3 regions of the Streptomyces sp. NPDC017202 genome follow, and region 1 is predicted to be linked to each of the others. Evidence: riboswitches for the same ligand, from Rfam matches in the RefSeq annotation. Region 1 holds a riboswitch; each other region holds the start of a gene.

Evidence for each region. A riboswitch is a leader RNA that binds a small molecule or an ion and turns the genes downstream of it on or off. The one in region 1 is predicted to bind S-adenosylmethionine.
Region 2: another riboswitch for S-adenosylmethionine. It lies ahead of ACH4N1_RS00435 (aminotransferase class V-fold PLP-dependent enzyme); the one in region 1 lies ahead of ACH4N1_RS18960 (amino acid ABC transporter permease).
Region 3: another riboswitch for S-adenosylmethionine. It lies ahead of thrC (threonine synthase); the one in region 1 lies ahead of ACH4N1_RS18960 (amino acid ABC transporter permease).

Annotation. Positions count from the first base shown of each region.
Region 1 is NZ_JBIRNP010000009.1:39,407-44,285, reverse strand. It holds gene ACH4N1_RS18965 (amino acid ABC transporter ATP-binding protein) at 1-724, opposite strand, end outside; gene ACH4N1_RS18960 (amino acid ABC transporter permease) at 721-1,701, opposite strand; SAM riboswitch class IV at 2,026-2,134, opposite strand; gene ACH4N1_RS18955 (glutathione S-transferase C-terminal domain-containing protein) at 2,173-3,063, opposite strand; gene ACH4N1_RS18950 (putative leader peptide) at 3,288-3,398, opposite strand; partial or broken gene ACH4N1_RS18945 (LLM class flavin-dependent oxidoreductase) at 3,549-4,878, opposite strand; gene ACH4N1_RS18940 (aliphatic sulfonate ABC transporter substrate-binding protein) at 4,875-4,879, opposite strand, start outside.
Region 2 is NZ_JBIRNP010000001.1:96,648-101,526, reverse strand. It holds gene ACH4N1_RS00450 (Rieske 2Fe-2S domain-containing protein) at 1-659, shown strand, start outside; gene ACH4N1_RS00445 (cytochrome bc complex cytochrome b subunit) at 656-2,278, shown strand; gene trpD (anthranilate phosphoribosyltransferase) at 2,418-3,482, shown strand; SAM riboswitch class IV at 3,585-3,701, shown strand; gene ACH4N1_RS00435 (aminotransferase class V-fold PLP-dependent enzyme) at 3,958-4,879, shown strand, end outside.
Region 3 is NZ_JBIRNP010000004.1:423,464-428,342, reverse strand. It holds gene ACH4N1_RS11975 (trehalose-6-phosphate synthase) at 1-1,306, opposite strand, end outside; gene ACH4N1_RS11970 (glucosyl-3-phosphoglycerate synthase) at 1,437-2,408, opposite strand; SAM riboswitch class I at 2,578-2,748, shown strand; gene thrC (threonine synthase) at 2,767-4,050, shown strand; gene ACH4N1_RS11960 (MoaD/ThiS family protein) at 4,047-4,322, shown strand; gene ACH4N1_RS11955 (cold-shock protein) at 4,800-4,879, shown strand, end outside.

The DNA.
Region 1 (4,879 bases):
GCTCGATGATCTTGCCGCCGTCGATGAAGACGACCCGGTCGGCGATCTCGCGGGCGAAGCCGATCTCGTGCGTGACGATGACGAGAGTGGTGCCGCTGGACGCCAAGTCCCGGATGACGGCGAGGACTTCACCGACCAGTTCGGGGTCCAGGGCGGAGGTGGGCTCGTCGAAGAGGATGACGCCGGGGCGCAGGGCCAGGGCGCGGGCGATGGCGACGCGCTGCTGCTGGCCGCCGGAGAGCTGACGCGGGTAGGCGCCGGTCTTGTCGGCGAGGCCGACGCGGCCGAGGAGTTCGCGGGCCAGTTCCCGCGCTTCGGGCCTGCCGAGCCGGCCGGTGGCGACCGGGGCCGCGGCCACGTTGTCCAGGACCGTCAGGTGCGGGAAGAGGTTGAAGTTCTGGAAGACGAACCCGATCCGCCCGCGCTGGGCGAGGATGGCCCGCTCGCTCAGCTCCTTCAACCGGTCTCCCTGCCGCTTCACGCCGATCGGCTCGCCGTTGATGCTGACGTAGCCGATCTCGGGCTTCTCCAGGTGGTTGATGACCCGCAGCAGGGTGGACTTGCCCGAGCCGGAGGGACCGAGGACGACGGTGACCTCGCCGGGGCGGACGGTCAGGTCGACGCCGTCCAGGACCCGATGGGTGCCGTACCACTTGTGCACGTCGTGCACCTCGACGGTGGCGGCCTCGACGTCCGTCAGGGTGTCGGAGGTCTTGGCGGTCATACGGCGGCCTCCCGGCGGATGCGGGCCCGCAGATCGGTGAGACCGGTGCGGAGCTTCTGCAGTGGCGTCGGCGGCAGGCTGCGGGTGGCGCCGCGGGCGTAGTACCGCTCGACGTAGAACTGGATGACGGAGACGACGCTGGTCAGGATCAGGTACCAGACGGTGACGACCAGCAGCAGCGGCACGATGTCGCCGGGGTAGGTGGAGCCCATGGTCTGCGCGGAGCCGAACAGGTCGAGCAGGGAGACGTAGAAGACCAGTGAGGTGCCCTTGATCAGGCCGATGAGCTGGTTGACGTAGTTCGGGATGATGGAGCGCAGCGCCTGCGGAAAGACGATTCTGCGGAACTGGTAGCCCTTCGGCAGGCCGAGCGCCGCGGCCGCCTCGTGCTGGCCCTGGTCGACGGAGAGGATGCCGCCGCGCACCACCTCGGCCGCGTAGGCGGCCTCGTTGAGGCTGAGGCCGACGACGGCGACGACCATGTCGGTGGCGAGTTTCGACTCGTCGAAGGAGAAGAAGGCCGGCCCGAAGGGGATGCCGACGCTCAACGTCTCGTACAGGGCACTGAAGTTGTAGAGGAAGATCAGTACGACGATGAGCGGGATGGAGCGGAACGCCCACACGTAGGTCCAGCTGACCGCGCGCAGGACCGGGCTCCTCGACAGCCGGGCCAGGGCGAGCAGGATGCCGCCGATCAGACCCGACACCGCACTGTAGGCGGCGACTTCGAGGGTGATGAGGAGGCCGTCGAGGATGGTCGGCCGCAGGAACCAGTAGCTCCAGCGGTCCCACTGGTAGAAGGGGTTGGTCACCAGTCCGTGGACGAACTGGGCGACCAGGATCAGGACGGCCGCGGTGGCGATCCAACGTCCCGGGCGCCGCAACGGCAGCACTCGCTGGGCGGTGAGGGCCTTGGGCGGTTCGGTGGCGGTGGGCGCCTCGGGGAGGGTGACGGTGGCGCCAGGGGGTTCGCTCATGGTGGGCTCCGGCTGGGTGGGCACACCCCGCAGGCGCGGCGGCGTGCGGGGACGCACACGGCGGCGCAGGACCGGGGGTGGGGAGGGCGACGGCACACCGCGCGGGCGGTGTCGGTCAGGGAGTGCGGGGGCTGCGGGGAGGTGTCAGCCCCGACAGCGGGCACGGCCCGGTGCGGTACACAGTGCGCTGTTGACGCGGAGCAGATCGACGGCGCGGTTTGCGACGAGCACGTTCGCGTACGTCCGTACGCAGCCCTGGGAACGGCGTGCGGCCGTTCTGGGAGCTGCGTACATGGCGTCACCGTCACTGTTCCGGCCCTGTGGGCCTCGCGCTTACCGACGTGTCATCGGCCGGGTCGTCACCTGGGGCACCCCACCGCGGTGCGAGGGTTGCCGGTCAGCAAGCCAGGGCTTGTCGCTGACACTCATGACCGTTCTGGGCCGTAGTCAAGACAATGGCCCGAACGTATGTCAACACCGGTCCACCAGGTGGAACGGCCGACGGGCCGAGTGTGCGGCCCGGTCGAGGATCCGGACGGCCGATCCGGCGGCCTCCGGTCCCCGGCACTGGGCGTGGTGGCGGCGGTCCGTGCCGTCGAGGTCGAGATGGGCACCGAAGGCCGGGTGGGCGGTCAGACGGCGGGCGTAGGACCACAGCGCCGGGTGGCCGGCGACGCGCTGGACCGCGGCGGCGTCGAGATGGTGCCGGTGCACGGTGTCGAGCCGGACCAGTGCGACCCACAACTCGACGTCGGCGGCGGTGACTTCGTCGCGGATCAGGTAGGTGCGGCCGTCGAGCCGGCGGTCGAGGGCGCCGAGGGTCTCCAGCAGCGTGGCCAGTGCCATGTCACGCTCCGCCGCTTCCCCTCCCACGGCCCCGGCCCGCTGCGCCGCCCCCTCGACGCCCTCCACGCACATCCGCTCCACGGCCTCGATCTCCGACTCCGCGCCGCACGGGTAGAGCGAGGGGCCGCAGGTGTCGAAGCGGTGGGCGAGGTCGCGCATGATGTCCCGGTCGTGGGTGCTGACGATCCGCCCGGACCAGCCGTCACTGAGCACCGGCGCCGCGGCCGGACCGGAGTAGCGGTGCGCGCTCGCCTCGTACAGCGGGCGCAGGGCAGAGTGGCCGCCCTCCGGACAGTCGGGGACGGCGGGCAGGAAGGTCACCGGGCAGACCGTGTCCAGGCCGAGCAGGGTGTGGGTGACGGCGATGCGCAGGCCGTCTGGACACGCGGTCGACAGATGGAGCCGGTAGCGGCCGGGAACGGCGTAGTGGCCGCTGCGCGCGTCCCTGCCGATGCGGCCGCGGAAGGCGGGCGTGTGCCGGACGGAAACGTGGGCGGCCGGCGTGGTGACGGTCATGACTCTCCCCGAAAGCGGGCGCGGACGTACGCGCGGCGGATGCGGCATCGGGCTGGGCCCCGTGGCCGGATCCCCCTCCTCCGCCCGGAGGGCGGGCCCGGCACTCGGTGCCGGGCCCGCCGGGGCTACGGGGATGCGACGACGGAACCCCGGTGCGGGGCTCACCTGGGCACGCCGAACGGCACGACATTCCGTGGGAGGCGTCGGCGTGGCAGGTGCGCAGGTCAGCCCATGGGGCCGAGCGCGCTGCAGACGCGGAGCAGGTCGATGTGACGTCGGGAGGTCAGCAGAGGCGAACGGCTCACTCGGACGGTGTCCGGATCAAGGCGCCTCATATTTCCCTACCTGTTCACTAGGATTCCTTACCGAGTGTCGATCCACCGGCCGTGGACGTCAAGAGGTTCGTCCCGCATCGCGGACATCCCGATGGACGGCGGCTCGCTCGCCGTGGACACCCGGCCGGGTCCGGTCGCCCCGGGAGGGGGTCAGCCATGGAACTGGTTCGCCGGGACGGGGAGCCCGTAGTGCTCGCGGAGTGTCGTGCCCTCGTACTCCTCTCGGAACAGGCCCTTGCCGCGCAGGATCGGCAGCACGTGCTCGACGAAGGCCGCCAGGCCGGACGGCAGCGCCGGGGCCATGATGTTGAAGCCGTCCGCCGCGCCGCCCTCGAACCAGGCGATGATCGTGTCCGCGACCTGCTCGGGCGTGCCGACGAACTCGAAGTGCCCGCGGCCGCCGCCGAGCCGGGAGATGATCTCCCGGACCGTCAGCCGCTCGCGCACCGCAAGGTCGATGATGAGGTCGGAGCGGCTCTGTGAACCCTCCAGTTTCGGCCTCGCCAGGATGAACTTCGGCAGCGGCTCGTCGAGTGCGAAGACCGACGGCTCGGTCTCGAACACCGCGGCCAGCTGGCGCAGCCCGTACTCCGGGATGCGCAGCTCGTCGAACTGCCGTGCAAGCGCTCGGGCTTCCTCCTCGGTCGATCCGATGTAGGGGACGATGCCCGGCAGGACGATCACACCGTCCGGGTGGCGTCCGGCGGCTCGGGTGCGCGCCTTGATGTCGGCGTGGAAGGCGGCGGCGCGGCTCGTAGGTGGTGTGCGCGGTGAAGATGGCCTCGGCGTGGCGGGCGGCGAGGTCCTTGCCGTCCTCCGAGGAACCCGCCTGGACGAGCAACGGGTAGCCCTGCGGCGGACGTTCGACGTTGAGCGGACCGGCGACCTTGAAGTACGTGCCCTCATGACCGAGCCGGTGCAGCCGGGCGGCGTCGGCGTAGCGCCCGGCGGCCTTGTCCGCGACGACGGCCTCGGTCTCCCAGCTGTCCCACAGCGCCTTGGCCACCTTCAGGAACTCGTCGGCGCGGGCGTAGCGTTCGGCGTGGCCGGGGCGGTCGTCGAGGCCGAAGTTGGCGGCCTCGTCGGCACCCGCCGAGGTGACGATGTTCCAGCCGGCGCGGCCGCCGCTGACGTGGTCGACGGACGCGAGCCGGCGGGCGAGGTTGTACGGCTCGTTGTAGGTCGAGGACACGGTCGCGATGAGGCCGATCCTGCTGGTCGCCTGGGACAGCGCGGTCAGCAGCGTCAGCGGCTCCAGTTGGCCGGGCGGCCGGAACTCGCCGGTGCCGATGAGGGCCGGACCGTCGGCGAGGAACAGCGAGTCGAACTTGGCGCTCTCGGCGAGCTGCGCCAGTTCGATCCAGTGCCGCAGGTCGAAGTCGGCGCGGGGATTGCTGTGCGGGAGCCGCCACGCCGCCTCGTGGTGGCCCGCTTCCATGAGGAAGGCGTTGAGGTGCAGCTGCCGCCGTCCGGCGCTCATG
Region 2 (4,879 bases), on a different contig from region 1:
CGATCGAGGCGGCGCCCGAGGTCAAGGCCAAGGTCATGGCCGACTTCCGGGACGGTGCCCGGGAGTCCGCGCTGGGCCGCCGCAAGCTGATCCGCAACACGATGTTCGGTGCGCTGGCCCTGTTCCCGCTCTCCGGCGTCGTCCTGCTGCGCGACCTCGGTCCGCTGCCCGAGGACAAGCTGCGGCACACGCGGTGGTCCAAGGGCAAGCTGCTCGTCAACATGAACACCAACGAGCCGCTGCGTCCCTCGGACGTCGCCGTCGGTTCCCTCACCTTCGCCAAGCCGGAAGGCCTGGAGGAGGAGGACCACGACTTCCAGACCGAGATCGCCAAGGCCGCCCTGATGATCGTCCGCATCCAGCCGGACAACATCAAGGACAAGCGCGAGCTCGAGTGGTCGCACGAGGGCATCGTGGCGTACTCGAAGATCTGCACCCACGTGGGCTGCCCGATCTCCCTGTACGAGCAGCAGACGCACCACGTGCTGTGCCCCTGCCACCAGTCCACCTTCGACCTGTCCGACGGTGCCCGAGTGATCTTCGGTCCCGCCGGTCACGCCCTGCCGCAGCTGCGCATCGGCGTGAACGACGAGGGCTATCTCGAGGCGCTCGGCGACTTCGAAGAGCCCGTCGGTCCTGCCTTCTGGGAGCGCGGATGAGCAACAAGGACGACCGCAGCAAGGCACCCGCGGGCGAGCGGGTCGCCGACTGGGCCGACGGCCGCCTGGGGATCTACTCCCTGGCCAAGGCCAACATGCGCAAGATCTTCCCGGACCACTGGTCCTTCATGCTCGGTGAGATCTGCCTCTACAGCTTCATCATCATCATCCTCACGGGTGTGTACCTGACGCTGTTCTTCCACCCGTCGATGAACGAGGTGGAGTACCACGGCAGCTACGTCCCGCTGCAGGGCCAGCTGATGTCCGAGGCCTTCAACTCGACCATGCACATCTCCTTCGATGTGCGCGGCGGTCTGCTCATCCGGCAGATCCACCACTGGGCCGCGGTCATCTTCCTCGCCGGCATGTTCGTGCACATGATGCGCGTCTTCTTCACGGGCGCCTTCCGCAAGCCGCGCGAGATCAACTGGCTGTTCGGCTTCCTGCTGTTCGTCCTGGGCATGTTCACCGGTTTCACCGGCTACTCGCTCCCGGACGACCTGCTCTCCGGCACCGGTGTCCGCTTCACGCAGGGCGCGATCCTGTCCGTGCCGATCGTCGGCACGTACATCTCGATGTTCCTGTTCGGCGGGGAGTTCCCGGGCGGCGACTTCGTCGCGCGGTTCTACTCGATCCACATCCTGCTGCTGCCGGGCATCATGCTCGGGCTCGTGGTCGGCCACCTGATCCTGGTCTTCTACCACAAGCACACCCAGTTCGCGGGTCCCGGACGCACCAACAAGAACGTCGTCGGCATGCCGCTGCTGCCGGTCTACATGGCCAAGGCCGGAGGCTTCTTCTTCCTGGTCTTCGGCGCGATCGCGGCCATGGCCGGCATCGCGTCCATCAACCCGATCTGGGTGCTGGGCCCCTACCGTCCGGACCAGGTGTCCACCGGCGCCCAGCCCGACTGGTACATGGGCTTCGCCGAGGGCCTGATCCGCGCGATGCCGGGCTGGGAGATCAACTTCTGGGGCCACACGCTGGTCATGGGCGTGTTCGTCCCGCTGGTGCTGTTCGGTCTGTTCCTCGGTGTGATCGCGATGTACCCGTTCATCGAGTCCTGGGTCACCGGCGACAAGCGCGAGCACCACATCCTGGACCGCCCGCGCAACGCCCCGACCCGTACGGCCTTCGGTGTCGCCTGGGTCACCGGCTACCTGATCATGCTGGTCGGTGGTGGCAACGACATCTTCGCCACCCACTTCCACCTGTCGATCAACGCGGTCACCTGGTTCGTCCGGATCGGCTTCTTCGCCGGACCGGTCGTCGCCTTCGTGATCACCAAGCGGATCTGTCTCGGCCTCCAGCGCCGCGACAAGGAGAAGGTGCTGCACGGTCGTGAGACCGGCACCATCAAGCGCCTGCCGCACGGTGAGTTCATCGAGGTGCACGAGCCGCTCAGCCAGGAGGCGCTCTACACGCTCACCTCGCACGAGCAGTACGCGCCCGCCGAGATCGGCCCGACGGTCGACGAGAACGGCGTCGAGCGCAAGGTGAAGCGCACCGAGAAGGTCCGCGCCAAGCTGAGCAAGGCGTACTACGGCGAGGAGAGCCAGATCGCCAAGCCGACCGTCGAGGAGTACAAGGAGATCACGAGCGGCCACGGCCACCACTGATCACTGCGTCGCCACGCACCCCAGAAGGGCCCCGTCCGGTGTACGGACGGGGCCCTTCGCCCTGTCCGCGGCTGGATAGGGTGGAACCGTCGAGACGCGCGTCCCGTGGAGCGGGACCACACTGACCCAGGAGCGGCTTATGAGCGCTGTGACCCCCGCCGGAGGCGACACCGCGGCGGCCCGTTCCTGGCCCGAGGTGCTGAACGCCCTGCTGTCCGGACGTGACCTGAGCGCCGACGCCACGGCGTGGGCGATGGACCGGATCATGCGCGGCGAGGCCACCGACGCGCAGATCGCCGGCTTCGTGGTGGCGCTGCGCGCCAAGGGCGAGACCGTCGAGGAGATCAACGGACTCGTCCGCGCGATGTACGAGCATGCGAACGTGATCGAGGTGCCCGGCCCGGCGGTCGACATCGTCGGCACGGGCGGCGACGGCGCGAAGACGGTCAACATCTCCACGATGTCCTCGATCGTCGTCGCCGGCACGGGCGTCAAGGTCGTCAAGCACGGCAACCGGGCCGCGTCCTCCGCCTCCGGTGCCTCGGACGTCCTGGAGAAGCTCGGCGTCCGCCTCGACCTGACCCCGCGGCGGGTGGCCGAGGTCGCCGAGGAGGCGGGCATCACCTTCTGCTTCGCCGTCAAGTTCCACCCGGCGCTGCGTCACGCGGGTGCCGCGCGCGGCCAGCTGGGCATCCGCACGGTGTTCAACGTCCTCGGCCCGCTGACCAACCCGGCCAGGGTCCGGGCCCAGGCGGTCGGCGTGGCGGACCCGCGCATGGCGCCGATCGTCGCGGGTGTCTTCGCCGAACGCGGCCACTCCTCGCTGGTGTTCCGCGGCGACGACGGCCTCGACGAGCTGACGACGACCTCCACCTCCCGGGTCTGGGTCGTGCGGGAGGGCAAGGTGACCGAGGAGTCCTTCGACCCGCGCGACGTCGGCCTCGACCTCGTTCCCGTCGAGGCCCTGCGGGGTGCCGACGCCTCCTACAACGCCGAGGTGGCGCGCAGGCTGCTGGACGGCGGGACGGGCCCGGTCCGCGACGCCGTCCTGCTGAACTCGGCGGCCGCCCTGGTCGCCCTGGAGCCGACCGGGGCGCCGCTCGCCGAGCAGCTCCGCGCCGGCATGGCCAGGGCCGCGGAGTCCCTCGACTCGGGGGCGGCGAAGCGGACGCTGGAGCGCTGGGCGGCGGCCACCCACGCCTGAGCCGGGACGGCGGCCGGTACGAGGCGCGGTCCGGACCCCTGGTGTCTCAGGAAATGGACCGCGCCTTGCGCGCCGGTGATCGTATGGCAGGATGCCGTACCAGGTCATGAGTGACAGTCATCAGGCCCCGGCCGACTGTCCGGCAACCCTCCGTCCGTGGCGGGGTGCCCCGGGTGAAGACCAGGCCGTGGACAGAAAGGTCCACGGCAAGCGCGGACCCCTCGCACGCTTCTGATCGAGCGAGGGCAGGGGTCCTGGTCGTCGAGGAGCCTCTTCCGTGAGCAAGCGAATGCGATAGGGCCGCAGAGCCCCCCTCCGCATCCCTCCTTCACCTTTTCCCGCGCTCGAGCCCCAGGGCCTCCCGTGGGGATCATGCCGGGTCCGCAGGGCCCGGTGCCTTGATCCGGCCTGATCCCCACGAAGCACCCCGGCCGCTCGCGTGGTGAATCCCCCTGCCTCCCAAGGGAGTTCCGTCATGCCCGTCTCCACCGCTGCCGCCGCCCCGACCGTTTGCGCCCCCCTGCCCGTTCTGGGACGGGATGTCACCGTCCCGCTCGTCACCGGAGGCGAGATCGGCTACGCGGCCCTGGACTACGCCGCCAGCGCACCCGCCCTCCAGCGCGTCTGGGACGACGTGGCCGCCTACGCCCCCTACTACGGCAGCGTCCACCGCGGCGCCGGACACCTCTCCCAGCTCTCCACCGACCTCTTCGAGAACGCCCGCCGGACGGTCGCCGGGTTCCTCGACTGCCGGCCCGACGACCAGCTCGTCTTCACGCGTTCCACCACCGACTCCCTCAACCTCCTCGCCGCCGCGCTCCCCGCCGACTGCCAGGTCTTCGTCTTCGAGACCGAGCACCACGCCGCGCTGCTGCCCTGGAAGAACGCCCGGGTCACCTGCCTCGACGCCCCGCGCACCCCGCGGCAGGCCGTGGCCGCCCTGGAGCGGGCCCTCGCCGGCCGCGACCGGTCCGGCCCCGCCCTGGTCTGCGTCACCGGCGCCTCCAACGTCACCGGCGAGCTGTGGCCGGTACGCGAACTGGCCGCCGCGGCCCACGCCCACGGTGCCCGGATCGTCCTGGACGCCGCCCAGCTCGCCCCCCACCACCCGGTGTCCGTCCGTGACCTCGACGTCGACTGGGTCGCCTTCTCCGGCCACAAGCTGTACGCCCCCTTCGGCTCCGGCGTGCTGGCCGGCCGCGCCGACTGGCTGCGGGCGGCCGAGCCGTACCTGGCCGGTGGCGGCGCCAGCCGCAGGGTGACCCGGCGCGCGGACGGGGGGGTGGACGCGGAGTGGCACGAGAGCGTCGCCCGGCACGAGGCCGGCTCCCCGAACGTCATCGGGGCCTACGCCATCGCCTCCGCCTGCAAGGCCCTCACCGAAGCGGGCTTCGACA
Region 3 (4,879 bases), on a different contig from region 1:
CCTCCGGCGCCATGCTCAGCGCCTCGTGCAGGGCGTCGGCGGTCTCCAGGACGTCGTAGGGGTTCACCACGATCGCGTCCTCGCCCAGCTCCCAGTACGCCCCGGCCTCACGGGACAGCACCAGGGCGCAGCCCTCGTCGGAGACGATCGGGACCTCCTTGGCGACCAGGTTCATGCCGTCGCGGATGGGGTTGACCAGGGCCACGTCGGCGAGGCGGTACGCGGCCAGGGAGCGGGCGAAGTCGTCCTTCACGTGCAGCACGACCGGGGTCCAGCCGGGGGTGCCGTACCGCTCGTTGATCTCCTCCGCCAGCCGCCGCACCGCGGCCGTGTAGTCGCGGTAGACGGCGAGGTCCTGGCGGGAGGGGTAGGCGAACGCCACGTGGACGACGCGCTCGCGCCACTCGGGGTGGTCGTCGAGGAGCTGCCGGTAGGCCAGCAGGCCGCGCACGATGTTCTTCGACAGCTCGGTGCGGTCGACGCGCACGACGGCCTTGCGGCCCTCGCCGATCTCCTCGCGCAGGGCGGTGATGCGCTCCTCGACGTCGCTCTCGTGGGAGCGGGCGCGCAGGAAGTCGGCGTCGGCGCCGAGGCCGTGCACCCCGATCCCGGTGCCGCCGGTGCCGCCCACGAACTCCGCGCAGCACGCGGTGAAGGCGTCCGCCCAGCGCCTGGTCAGGAAGCCCAGGCGGTCCGCGCCGAGCATGCCGCGCAGCAGCTGCGCGCGGATGTCGGTGGGGAGCAGCGCGAAGTAGTCCACCGGCGCCCACGGCGTGTGCGAGAAGTGGCCGATGCGCAGGTCGGGCCGCAGCTCGCGGAGCATGCCCGGGACCAGGCAGAGGTGGTAGTCCTGCACCAGGACCGCCGCGCCCCGGCCGGCCTCCTCGGCGAGCGCCTCCGCGAACGCGCGGTTGTACGCCTCGTACGACGCCCACTGGCGCCGGAACTCCGCGTCGAAGACGGGCTCCAGCGGGGTCTGGTACAGCAGGTGGTGGATGAACCAGAGCACGGAGTTGGCGATGCCGTTGTACGCGTCGGCGTGCACGTCGGCCGGGATGTCGAGCATCCGGACGCCGTCCTCGCCGACCCCGCGCCGCACCGCCTCGCGGTCGTCGTCGGAGAGCGCCGAGCACACCCACAGGGCGCCCGCGTCCGGCCCGATCGCCGACAGGCCCGAGACCAGTCCGCCGCCGCCCCTTCCGGCGTGCAGCGAACCGTCCTCGCGCACCTGGTAGGAGACCGGGCCGCGGTTGGACGCGACCAGCACCTGAGCACCCTCAGCAACAGCAGCACGCGTGGAAGCCATACGCCACAACCTAGCCCGGTCCGTAAACGCTCAAACGTACGGATGCGGTCCGTGGCCGGGTCATGTCCGGCCGTATGCGGCCGCCGGGCCGTGGGTGCGCTCGTGCCCGGCCGGCCGCACCCGCGGCCCGTCAGGCGACCTTGCGTTCCGCGTACTCGGCGATCTCCGCCATCGGCGGCCGTTCCTCGGTGTCCACGGAATAGGTGCGCGGCTCGAAGCCGTCCGCGCCCCGCTCGAACTGGGTGAGGGCGGGGCGGATCAGGTGCCCGCGGGCCAGCCGGAGCTGCGCGGTGCGGTAGATCGCCGCCGCCATCCTGCCGAGCGCCTGCCCGTCCTGGTGGCGGTGCTTGCGGACGCCGACGTCGACCTGGGCGAGGGCGTCCAGGCCGACCAGGTGCAGGGCGTCGACGAGCATGCCCAGCTCCACGCCGTAGCCGACGGGGAACGGGAGCTGTTCCAGCAGGCTCCGGCGGGCCGCGTACTCGCCGCCGAGCGGCTGCACGAAGCCGGCCAGCTGCGGCCAGTGCATGTTGAGCAGGGGGCGGGCCATGAGTTCGGTGACCCGGCCGCCCTGGCCCGCGGTCCTGCCGGAGGCGGGCGAATCCGGCTCGGTGCCCAGCGGGCGGTCGTACATCGCCTTGACCAGGTCCACGCCGGGGTCGGTGAGCAGCGGGCCCACGATCCCCGAGACGAAGTCGGAGGAGAACTCCTTGAGGTCGGCGTCGACGAAGCAGACGATGTCCCCGGTCGTCACGAGCAGCGACCGCCACAGCACCTCGCCCTTGCCGGGCACGGCCGGTATCCGGGGCAGGATCTCGTCCCGGTGGACGACGCGCGCCCCGGCCGCCGCGGCGACCCGCGACGTGCGGTCGGTGGAGCCCGAGTCGACGACGACGATCTCGTCGACGAGGGGGACCTGCCGCATCAGGTCGTGGCGGATGACCGCGACGATGTCACCGACCGTCTCCTCCTCGTTCAGGGCGGGCAGCACCACGGACACCGACTGGCCCGAGGCGCGCTTCGCGGCCAGGACGCGGTGCAGCGGGCGGTCGGTCACGGACCAGGAGCGGGTGGCCAGCCAGGCTTCAGCTTCTTTCAGCACGGTCTGCGGCTCCTCACTGTCGTGATCACACGCGGTGCACGTGGGGTGACCGTGTGATCCATCTCGCGGTTCGGACGTCTGTCTCAACTGTCCTGGCCTTCGGTTACAGTCTTGAACAACGCGGATGACCATCGCATGTCCGAGGTGGCCGCTGTTCACAACTTCATACCGCTCATCCAGAGGGGCAGAGGGACACGGCCCGATGAAGCCCCGGCAACCCTCCAGCCGCGCGCGCCGCCAGGCGTGACCGCCCACGCGTCACGTCGATGTGGTGAGGCTCCCGGCTAGGGAAGGTGCCAAATCCGTCTCACGGCGAGATGCGTCGTGAGGAAGATGAGGAGAAAGGGCCTCGCCTCACATGGCTGCGCAGACAGTTGCAAGCACCACGAACTCCGTCGATCTCGGTCCCGCCGCGGCGCTCTCCTGCCGCGAGTGCGGACACCGCGTGCCCCTCGGCCCGGTCTTCGCCTGCGAGGAGTGTTTCGGCCCGCTCGAGATCGCGTACGACTTCTCGTCCTACGAGACCGAGGAGCTCCGCAAGCGCATCGAGGCGGGCCCCGCGAACATCTGGCGCTACGCGCCGCTGCTGCCCGTCCCGGCCGACGTGGCGGACAAGCCGAACATCAACCCCGGCTGGACCAAGCTCGTCCAGGCCGACAACCTGGCCCGCGAGCTGGGCGTCGACGCCGGCAAGCTGTTCGTCAAGGACGACTCCGGCAACCCGACGCACTCCTTCAAGGACCGCGTCGTCGCCCAGGCCATCGAGGCCGCCCGCGCCTTCGGCTTCACCACCCTGTCCTGCTCCTCCACGGGCAACCTGGCCGGTGCCGTCGGCGCCGCCGCCGCCCGCGCCGGTTTCCGCTCCTGCGTGTTCATCCCGCACGACCTGGAGCAGGGCAAGGTCGTCATGGCCGCGATCTACGGCGGCGAACTCGTCGGCATCGAGGGCAACTACGACGACGTGAACCGCTTCTGCTCCGAACTGATCGGCGACCCGGCCGGCGAGGGCTGGGGCTTCGTCAACGTCAACCTGCGGCCGTACTACGCCGAGGGCTCCAAGACGCTGGCGTACGAGATCTGCGAGCAGCTCGGCTGGCGGCTCCCCGACCAGCTCGTCGTGCCGATCGCCTCCGGCTCGCAGCTCACGAAGATCGACAAGGGGCTGCAGGAGCTGATCAAGCTCGGCCTCGTCGAGGACCGGCCGTACAAGATCTTCGGTGCGCAGGCCGAGGGCTGCTCGCCGGTGTCCGTCGCCTACAAGGCGGGTCACGACGTGGTCCGGCCGCAGAAGCCGGACACCATCGCCAAGTCCCTCGCCATCGGCAACCCGGCGGACGGGCCCTACGTCCTGGACATCGCGCGCCGCACCGGCGGCGCGGTGGAGGACGTGAACGACGAGCAGGTGGTCGACGCGATCAAGCTGCTGGCGCGGACCGAGGGCATCTTCGCGGAGACCGCCGGCGGCGTGACCGTCGGTGTGACGAGGAAGCTGATCGAGAACGGTCTCCTGGACCCGACGAAGACCACCGTCGTCCTCAACACGGGGGACGGCCTCAAGACCCTCGACGCGGTGGCCGGCACCGGCCTCACCGCCACCATCCGCCCCACCCTGGACTCCTTCCGAGAGGCTGGCCTCGCATGAGCGTGACCGTCCGCATCCCGACCATCCTGCGCACCTACACCGGTGGCAAGGCCGAGGTCCCGGCCGAGGGCGCGACCCTCGGCGAGGTCATCACCGACCTGGAGAAGAACCACACCGGCATCGCCGCCCGCGTCCTGGACGACCAGGGCAAGCTGCGCCGGTTCGTCAACGTGTACGTCAACGACGACGACGTGCGCTTCGAGCAGGGGCTGGAGACGGCGACCCCGGACGGCGCCGGCGTCTCCATCATCCCGGCCGTGGCCGGCGGCTGACCGGTGCTCCGCGCCCCGTTCCGTACCCGTCGGTAGTACCTGCCGGTAGTAACCGTCGGTAACAGGAATGACCGAGAGTTCATCGAATTGCCCCCTCCGCGAGAGAAGCGGAGGGGGCAATTCAGTGTGGTTGAGCGCGGTAGAGTTGGGGAACGCGTCGCCCATCGCCTGCCGACCGCGGGGGAGTTCCGTCGGGGCAGGCGATGAGAAACAGCCAAACTGCGCATGTGTTTTGCGCCTTTCATTCCCTTTGTCGGGCCCGACTTGCCCTGAACTCGGGCGAATCCTCACTCTTCTCCGGACCCTTCGCGTCCAGATTTCTCGTCCGATTGACCTGTTGCAGAGGGCAGTTGGACAGATACATTCGGCCGCGGTCGACGCGTTCCGGCGCACACCCCCAACCAACTGGGGGGTGAGGTCTGACCCGGATCCGCGAAGTGTGGATCTGTGCAAGGGCCAGTAATAGGGGAGTTAGGCATGGCTCAGGGCACCGTCAAGTGGTTCAACGCGGAGAAGGGGTACGGCTTCATCGCGGTCGACGGTGGTGCGGATGTTTT